4 regions of the Pseudomonas sp. S2_A05 genome follow, and region 3 is predicted to be linked to each of the others. Evidence: predicted binding sites of a transcription regulator. Region 3 holds the regulator's gene; each other region holds the start of a gene.
The links. Region 3 encodes FliA, which starts transcription of late flagellar genes. Its sites were predicted from a motif close to CTAAAGTTTNNNNNNNNNNNGCCGNTAA; they were not measured.

Region 1 (2,201 bases), 1.6 Mb from region 3:
AACCACACCGCGATCATCGAAATGGCCGAGGCCAGCGGTCTGCAACTGGTCCCGCCGGGACAGCGCGATGCCTGCATCAGCAGCACGTTTGGCACCGGTGAATTGATCCGTGCTGCGCTGGATGCCGGTGCGCAACGGGTGATTCTGGCGATTGGCGGCAGCGCGACCAATGACGCCGGCGCCGGGGCGATGCAGGCGCTGGGGGTGAAGTTGCTGGATGCGCAGAATCAGTCGCTGGTGCCCGGCGGCCTGGCTTTGGCGCAATTGGCGCGGCTGGATCTGAGTGGGCTTGATCGACGTCTGGCCGATGTGCGTTTCGACATCGCCGCCGATGTCAACAATCCGCTCTGCGGCCCGCATGGTGCCTCGGCCATTTTCGGCCCTCAGAAGGGCGCGTCGCCTGCGCAGGTTGAGCAACTTGATCAGGCGCTGGGGCACTTTGCCAAAGTCTGCGCGCAAGCATTGGGCAAAGACGTGCGCGATGAACCGGGCAGCGGCGCGGCGGGTGGCCTGGGGTTTGCGGCCAAGGCTTTTCTCGGTGCGCAGTTTCAGGCTGGCGTCGAGGTGGTAGCGGAACTGGTCGGGCTCGCTGACGCGGTCAGGGGTGCGGATCTGGTGATTACCGGAGAAGGCCGCTTCGATGCGCAAACCCTTCGCGGCAAAACGCCGTTCGGTGTTGCGCGAGTTGCCAAACGACACGCTGTGCCGGTGATCGTGATTGCCGGGACCTTGGGCGAGGGCTATCAGGAGCTCTATCAACACGGCATCGACGCCGCTTTCGCCGTGACCAGCGGACCGATGACGCTCGAACAAGCCTGCGCCGAAGCTCCGCGCCTGCTGCGTGAACGCGCCACCGATATTGCTCGGGTCTGGCAACTCGCCGCCCAACGCTGATCGGCTTGCCTATGTAGGAGCTGTCGAGTGCAACGAGGCTGCGATCTTTTGACTTTTAAAAGCAGGATCAAAAGATCGCAGCCTCGTTGCACTCGACAGCTCTACCAAGGGCAGCGGAGCAGTTTTTGATTGTTGCCACGTCCTGAAAAATATTTACCGCAGACCCGAAACCTTCCTCAAGCCTGGCCGATACAACGGTCAGGCGCACACAAAACCACAATTCAGTGCCGCCGGACTGTCGCCCGCTATGGGCCAGTGCTCACGGCATGGACGCTCGTAGTTTCTTTCTTTCGAGAGTCCGACCATGTCCCTGCGTAACCTGAATATCGCGCCACGTGCTTTCCTCGGTTTTGCCTTTATCGCCTTGTTGGTGATTGTCCTCGGCGTGTTCGCGGTCAGCCGCATGACGGTCATTCGTCAGGCGTCGGTCGACATGGACACCAACCAATTGCCAAGCGTGACCCACCTCAGCGTGGTCACGGAAAACGTCCTGCGCATGCGCATTCTCTCGTTCCGTGTGCTGGTCAATCGCGAACCGGCCAGCCTGCAAGAGGCAGAAACCCGCATCGCGGTGCTCGTCGACAAGGTGCGCAAAGCGCAGGCCAGCTACGCTGCGTTGCCGGCAGGCCCTGAAGAGCGCGCGGTCTTCCAGACGTTTTCGACGACGCTCGATAATTACCTGCAAGCGCAGAATCAGATGATTGAGCTGTCGCGCAAGGGCGATCTGGAAGCGATGCGCGCGTTGATCAACACGCGCATCAAGGAAGGCACCGATCAGATGGGCGAGCAGCTCAACAAGCTGATCGGCATGAATACCGCCGGGGCCAGAGCGGCGGCCATTAAGGCCGGTGAAAACTATGACAGCGCCATCACCGGGATCATCATCGTCGCCGTGATTGCGGCGCTGGCCACCGTGTTGCTCGCCTGGTTGCTGACCCGCAGCATCGTCACGCCGCTCAACCGCGCCGTGCTCGCTGCGCAAACCATTGCTGGCGGTGACCTCAGTAAAGCCATCGAAGTCGACGGCAAGGACGAACCGGCGCGCCTGCTCGAAGCCTTGGCCGCGATGCAGACCAACCTGCGCAAAACCATCGAGCAGATCGCCGGTTCCGCCACGCAACTGGGCGCCGCTGCCGAAGAACTCAGCGCGGTCACCGAAGAAGCGTCGCGCGGGTTGCAGCAGCAGAACAACGAAATCGAACAGGCCGCCACGGCCGTCAACGAGATGACCGCTGCGGTGGAAGAAGTGGCGCGCAATGCCGTTTCGACTTCCGAAGCTTCCAATCAGTCGACCCACGCCGCCCGCG
Region 2 (2,201 bases), 3.0 Mb from region 3:
CCAGCAGGTACTCGCCTTCGTAAACGGTGTTGGCGCGGAACATCGGGAACACGAAATCACGCACGAACTCTTCGCGCAGATCGTCGATGTAGATTTCTTTGACGCCCATGGCCTGAGCCTTGGCGCGGGCCGGCTCGACCTCTTCGCCTTGACCGAGATCGGCGGTGAAAGTCACCACTTCACAGTTATAAGTATCCTGCAGCCACTTGAGGATCACCGAAGTGTCCAGGCCGCCGGAATACGCCAGAACGACCTTGTTTACGTCCGCCATGCCATCACTCCACGGGGTTCTACGGAAAGCCGGGGAGTCTACCGCTCAAACGCGATAATTTACAGAGGCGCGACAGCTTAAGACGACAAAGCGACAGAATCTGTCGAGAGCGCGACGATGACCGGCGAGTCAGGAAGTCGCTGCGGCGGTGGCTGGCGTACTCGCTTGCGGCGCTGGCGCAGGGGCTGTGGTCGGTGCCACACGCGACAGTTTCACGTTGACCCGGCGATTCTTCGCACGATTGGCCTTGCTGGTGTTCGGCACGATCGGATACTGCTCGCCGTGGAAACGCACGGTGATCTGCGATTCCTGAATGCCGTTGGCCTTGAAGAAATCCACCACCGCCAGCGCGCGGCGGCGCGACAATTCGCGGTTGGTCAGGCGATTGCCGCTGTTGTCGGAATGGCCGTCGAGGTCAATGTGGTTCACCGTCGGGTCGGCCTTCATGTATTCGAGCATCACTTGCAGCTTGGCCTTGGCAGCCGGGTCCAGCTCAACGCCTTCGCCGGGAAAGCCTATCTGCGATTGCTTGATCTGGTCGAAATTCTGCGGCAGCAATTTCGCCACGCAGCCTTGGTAGTCGTTGAACGCCTTGCTGAATTTCACCGGCAACAAACGCACTTCCGACACCCGGCCATCGCCAGACGCACGGCGAACTACCGGGCTACGGCCGTCCAGCAGACCGCTGATCAGCCCACCGGCCTGGGATTGCGAGCTGTTGAACAACACATTGCCACTGCCCAGCCGTACCGAGCCCAGATTGATATCGCCGCGCCCCGGCTGCCACGGTGCAGCGGCAGCGAGCAACGTCGCCGAGCCGCCACCAAGCATGGCGTTGTAGGCATTCAGGCGAAAGATCGCCTGCTCACCGGCCTTGCGCACGAACTCGCCCGAGCCGAAATCGGTGATCGGTTGCGTCAGGCGGCATTCGAACTGGTCGCCGGCGACCGTCCACTCAATGTTCTCCAGACGGGTCTGGTAAGTCAGCGCCATCGCGGGAAGGCTGGCAAACACACTGAGCAGGGCTAAATAACGCTGGCGCACGGGAGGCTCCATTGGCTTGTGAAACACAAACACCGATTCACACAATGTTTACGGCATACCTTCGGGATATCGGACGCTTGTGGCAAAACTTGATAGCGGGTGCCTGCAAGAGTCTTTTCCGGTAGCATTCGCCTCAGTTTGACCCGCCTGGAATCCCCTCATGTCCGACCGCCTGACCCTGCTGCGTCCCGACGACTGGCACATTCATCTTCGCGATGGTGCCGTGTTGAACAATACCGTTGCCGATGTGGCCCGCACCTTCGGGCGCGCGATCATCATGCCGAACCTGGTACCGCCGGTGCGCAACGCCGCTGAAGCCGACGGCTATCGTCAGCGCATTCTCGCTGCCCGCCCGGCCGGCAGTCAGTTCGAGCCGTTGATGGTGCTGTACCTCACCGACCGCACCCAACCGGAAGAAATTCGTCAGGCCAAGGCCAGCGGTTTCGTCTACGCCGCCAAGCTTTACCCGGCCGGCGCGACCACCAATTCCGATTCCGGCGTGACCAGCATCGACAAGATCTTCCCGGCGCTGGAAGCCATGGCCGAAGTCGGCATGCCGCTGTTGATCCACGGTGAAGTCACCCGTGGCGACGTCGATGTGTTCGACCGCGAAAAGATCTTCATCGATGAGCACATGCGCCGCGTGGTCGAGCGCTTCCCGACGCTGAAAGTGGTGTTCGAGCACATCACCACCGGTGACGCCGTGCAATTCGTCAACGAGGCTTCGGCCAACGTCGGCGCGACCATCACCGCGCACCACCTGTTGTACAACCGTAACCACATGCTGGTGGGCGGGATTCGGCCACATTTCTATTGCTTGCCGATCCTCAAGCGCAACACCCATCAGGAAGCCTTGCTCGATGCCGCCACCAGCGGCAGCGCCAAG
Region 3 (2,201 bases):
GCGCCAGTTCACGGAACTCTTCAGCCCCGACCTCGCGACGCATGAAGCGGCCCCAATCGGCGCTCAACGTCTGCGCTTCATCAGCCAGACTGTTGACCACCGGGGTGGCGCTTTCCACCAGATCCATGGTGCGGTTGGCCGCGGCTTCCGTCAGCTTGACCACATAGCCCAGGCGTTCGGTGGCGTCGGTGATTTGCGACACTTCCTCGGCCTGCGGCATGTGCGGATCGATCTGGAAATTGACGATCGCACTGTGCAGTTCACGTGTGAGCTTGCCCACTTCCTGATACAGGCCGCGGTCACGGGTCTGATTGAGCTCATGGATCAGTTGCACCGCGTCGCCGAACTTGCCTTTTTCAAGGCTCTCGACCAGTTCGACCGCGTGTTTTTTCAGGGTCGATTCGAAATCGCCCTGTGATGATTCGTTATGCTCCATAGCTCCCCCGCGCATTCATCAGCCGATGCGTTCGAAAATCTTCTCGATTTTGTCTTTCAACGCCTGAGCCGTGAAAGGTTTGACTACGTAACCGTTCACACCGGCCTGAGCGGCCTCGATGATCTGCTCGCGCTTGGCTTCAGCAGTCACCATCAACACCGGGAGGTGCTTGAGTTTTTCATCGGCGCGCACGTGACGCAGCAGGTCGATACCGGTCATGCCCGGCATGTTCCAGTCCGTTACCAGAAAGTCGATGCTGCCGCTGTTGAGCACCGGAATGGCAGTGGTGCCATCGTCGGCCTCGACGGTGTTGGTGAACCCAAGATCGCGCAGCAGGTTCTTGATGATCCGCCGCATCGTTGAGAAGTCATCAACGATGAGGATTTTCATGTCTTTGTTCAATTCGACCTCCAAGCAGTCTTAAACGCGCCCAGCACCTGGACGCGCCACTTCAATCAATCGGCGCAGCACTTAAAGTTTGTCTGGAGCACAACGGATCGAGACCGGCGCCGTTCATCACCGCACCAGCCTCGTTTCGCAGTGTCCCCACACTGCCTTCAGCGCGCTCGCCACTCCCCCAAACGCCCCCGCAGACGGGCCGCGCACTGGCTGTGTAACTGGCTGACCCGCGATTCACTGACGCCAAGGACTTCACCGATTTCCTTGAGGTTCAGCTCTTCGTCGTAGTACAGCGCCAACACCAGTCGCTCACGCTCCGGCAAATTGGCAATCGCGTCCGCCAGCGCCGCCTGGAAGCGTTCATCTTCCAGATCGCGTGACGGCTCCATATGAGCACTCGCGCCATCCTCGTGCAGCCCTTCGTGTTCGCCGTCCTGCAACAGGTCGTCGAAACTGAACAGGCGACTGCCCAAGGTGTCATTCAGAATCCCGTAGTAATCGTCGAGACTCAATTGGAGTTCGGCCGCAACCTCGTGATCTTTAGCGTCACGGCCGGTTTTAGCTTCAATCGAGCGAATCGCGTCGCTGACCATCCTGGTATTACGGTGAACCGAGCGTGGTGCCCAATCCCCTTTGCGCACTTCATCGAGCATCGCGCCGCGGATTCGAATGCCCGCGTACGTTTCGAAACTGGCGCCTTTGCTGGCGTCGTATTTGGTCGAGACTTCCAGCAACCCGATCATCCCGGCCTGGATCAGGTCTTCGACCTGCACGCTGGCCGGCAGGCGCGCCAGCAAGTGATAGGCAATGCGCTTGACCAGCGGCGCGTAGCGCTCGATCAATTCGTATTGCGCGTCACGCGCCGACTTTTTGTAAAGATTCATGCCACTGGCGGTCATATCACAGGCCCTGCGGTTTGCTGCACGAGACGCTCGACGAAAAATTCCAGATGCCCGCGCGGGTTGGCGGGCAGCGGCCAGGTATCGACCTTCTGGGCGATGGCCTTGAAGGCCAGTGCGCACTTGGAACGGGGAAAGGCTTCGTAGACGGCGCGCTGCTTCTGCACTGCCTTGCGCACGCTTTCGTCGTATGGCACGGCGCCGACGTATTGTAGGGCGACGTCGAGGAAGCGATCCGTGACCTTGGTCAACTTGGCGAACAGGTTGCGCCCTTCTTGCGGGCTCTGCGCCATGTTGGCCAGCACGCGGAAGCGGTTCATGCCGTAGTCGCGGTTGAGCAACTTGATCAGCGCGTAAGCGTCGGTGATCGAAGTCGGCTCGTCGCAGACCACCAGCAACACCTCTTGCGCGGCACGAACGAAACTGACTACCGAGTCACCAATACCCGCAGCGGTGTCGATCACCAG
Region 4 (2,201 bases), 1.3 Mb from region 3:
TCTGGCCGATGTTCACCGTGTTGCTGTTCAGCGTTTCGATATTGCCGCAGGAATCGCTGATCTTCGCCGACAGTTGTTGCATGGCTTGGATGGTTTTATCCACCACCTGCTGGCCGTCGACCGCGAGGCTGCGCGCATCGCTGGAATGCTGCGAGGCGAGCGCGGCGTTCTGGGCGATTTCCTGAGCGGCGGCGCCGAGCTGATTGATCGCGGCGGCGACGCTGTTGGTGCGGCTGGCCTGCTGGTCGGAGTTGTACATCGACGAGTTCGAGGCAGCGACCACACGCAGGGCGACTTCGTTGACCTGGCCGGTGGCCGAGGACACTTCGCGGATCGACGTATGAATGCGTTCGACGAAGCGGTTGAACGACGTACCCAATGCGCCGAATTCATCGTTGCCGTGAATCACCAGACGTTTGGTCAGATCGCCTTCGCCTTCAGCGATGTCATGCATCGCACGGCCCATGGTCAGCAGCGGTTGCATCAGCACTCGAATCAGCATGCCGAGCAGGCCGATGATGATCAACACGGCGATGACCATGGCGATCAGTGCCGAGGTGCGGAATTCGCTGAGCATCGAGAACGCGGTGTCTTTGTCGAGCACCAGCGCCACGTACCAGTCAGCCGATGGCACGCCGTTGACGTGGGTGAATGAGATCAACTGGGTCTTGCCGTCGAACTCGACTTCTTTCAGGCCCGGGCTGACTTTGGGCGCACCGTTCGGATAAGCCTCGGCCAGTGTTTTGAGCACCAGCTTGCTGTCCGGGTGAATCAGGATTTTCCCTTCGGCGCTGACGATGAACGCATGACCGTGGCCGCCGAAGTTCAGCGAGTTGATGATCGCGCTGACGCTGGTCAGATCGATGTCGGCTCCGGCGACGCCGAGCATTTGGCCCTGACGCTGCACCGGCGTGGCAACGGTGATCACCAGTTTGCCCGACGAAGCGGCGATGTACGGTTCGGTGACGATAGTCTGCTGCGCGCTGTTGGCCGCTTTGTACCAGCCGCGCGCGCGTGGATCGTAGTCCGGCGCACGGTTGCCGGCCGGCACCGAGAACATCACGCCGTCAGCGCCACCGAAATAGCTGAGCTGGAAATTGCCGGTGTAGGCGGGCAGGTCGATGATGCGCTTGAGGCTGGCGGGCGCGTTGCCGTCGACGGCGACTTGCTGCGACAGCGATTGCAGCAGTTGAATGCGACTTTCCAGCCAGGTCTGGATGTTGCTGGTGGTCAGGCTGCCCAGTTCCTGCATGGTCGCTTCGGTGCTGCTGCTCAAGGCCTGACGCTGGCGATAGTCGTTGAAGAGGATGAAACAGGCGAACGCAACGGCCACCACAAGGGCAGCAGCCAGCAAAATCTTGTGGCTGAATTTCATGTTTCTGGTCATCGAATGAACTACCGCGAAGGGGCTGGTCAGGAAAGGGCGGCAATTTGCCATATTCGGCAGCGTTGCGCTGCTCTTATTTTCGACCGCGCCGCGCCAAAGATTAGGCGTTTGCAGGGAAAGTCGACGAAATGCTCGACGGCTTCACAAAGTTTTTGATTTACCGACAAAAGCCGGACGGGCGGGCTGATAAATAGGCGTTCGGTCACGGAACCAGATGACACTTTTCTCTTCTAAGCTTCTGGTTGGCACCATGCCATCCCCCCTCGTTCCAGGAGTTTCACCATGTCGCTGCGATCTATCGCCCTGCTGTCGTTTTGCGTGCTGTTGGCCGCATGCAGCAAGGTCAATCAGGAAAACTACTCCAAGCTCTCGGCCGGCATGGCCAAGTACGAAGTGGAAACCCTCCTCGGCAAGCCCACCGATTGCTCGGGCGCGCTCGGTATGTCCAGCTGCACCTGGGGCGACAAGAACAGCTTTATCAGCGTGCAATACGCCGGTGACAAAGTGCTGATGTTTTCCGGCCAAGGCCTGAAGTAAACCGGGGCTTCGCGCCCACGGAGAAAAAAATGAAGCGGTTATTGCTGATCCTTTTTGCTGGCCTGGTACTGGCTGGCTGCGCCACTTCCGGCGTCGACCCGTTGGCGCCCAAGACCGTCAACAGCGTCAATCTCAAGCGTTATCAGGGCACCTGGTATGAACTGGCACGCTTGCCGATGTACTTCCAGCGCCACTGCGCGCAATCCGAAGCCCATTACACCCTCAAGCCTGACGGTAATGTCGGCGTGCTCAACCGTTGCCTGACCCCGGAGTGGCA

Region 1: AB4O12_RS09375 (methyl-accepting chemotaxis protein) is a predicted target of FliA. The motif match lies at 1,060-1,087, and genes of this name have one in related genera.
Region 2: AB4O12_RS15695 (flagellar protein MotY) is a predicted target of FliA. The motif match lies at 1,382-1,409, and genes of this name have one in related genera.
Region 4: AB4O12_RS23345 (methyl-accepting chemotaxis protein) is a predicted target of FliA. The motif match lies at 1,464-1,491, and genes of this name have one in related genera.

Annotation. Positions count from the first base shown of each region.
Region 1 is NZ_CP162775.1:2,044,856-2,047,056, reverse strand. It holds gene AB4O12_RS09380 (glycerate kinase) at 1-894, shown strand, start outside; gene AB4O12_RS09375 (methyl-accepting chemotaxis protein) at 1,199-2,201, shown strand, end outside.
Region 2 is NZ_CP162775.1:3,453,232-3,455,432, forward strand. It holds gene AB4O12_RS15690 (argininosuccinate synthase) at 1-271, opposite strand, end outside; gene AB4O12_RS15695 (flagellar protein MotY) at 401-1,315, opposite strand; gene pyrC (dihydroorotase) at 1,476-2,201, shown strand, end outside.
Region 3 is NZ_CP162775.1:461,321-463,521, reverse strand. It holds gene AB4O12_RS02180 (protein phosphatase CheZ) at 1-436, opposite strand, end outside; gene AB4O12_RS02175 (chemotaxis response regulator CheY) at 455-826, opposite strand; gene fliA (RNA polymerase sigma factor FliA) at 994-1,734, opposite strand; gene fleN (flagellar synthesis regulator FleN) at 1,731-2,201, opposite strand, start outside.
Region 4 is NZ_CP162775.1:5,134,855-5,137,055, forward strand. It holds gene AB4O12_RS23345 (methyl-accepting chemotaxis protein) at 1-1,387, opposite strand, end outside; gene AB4O12_RS23350 (hypothetical protein) at 1,670-1,924, shown strand; gene AB4O12_RS23355 (lipocalin family protein) at 1,954-2,201, shown strand, end outside.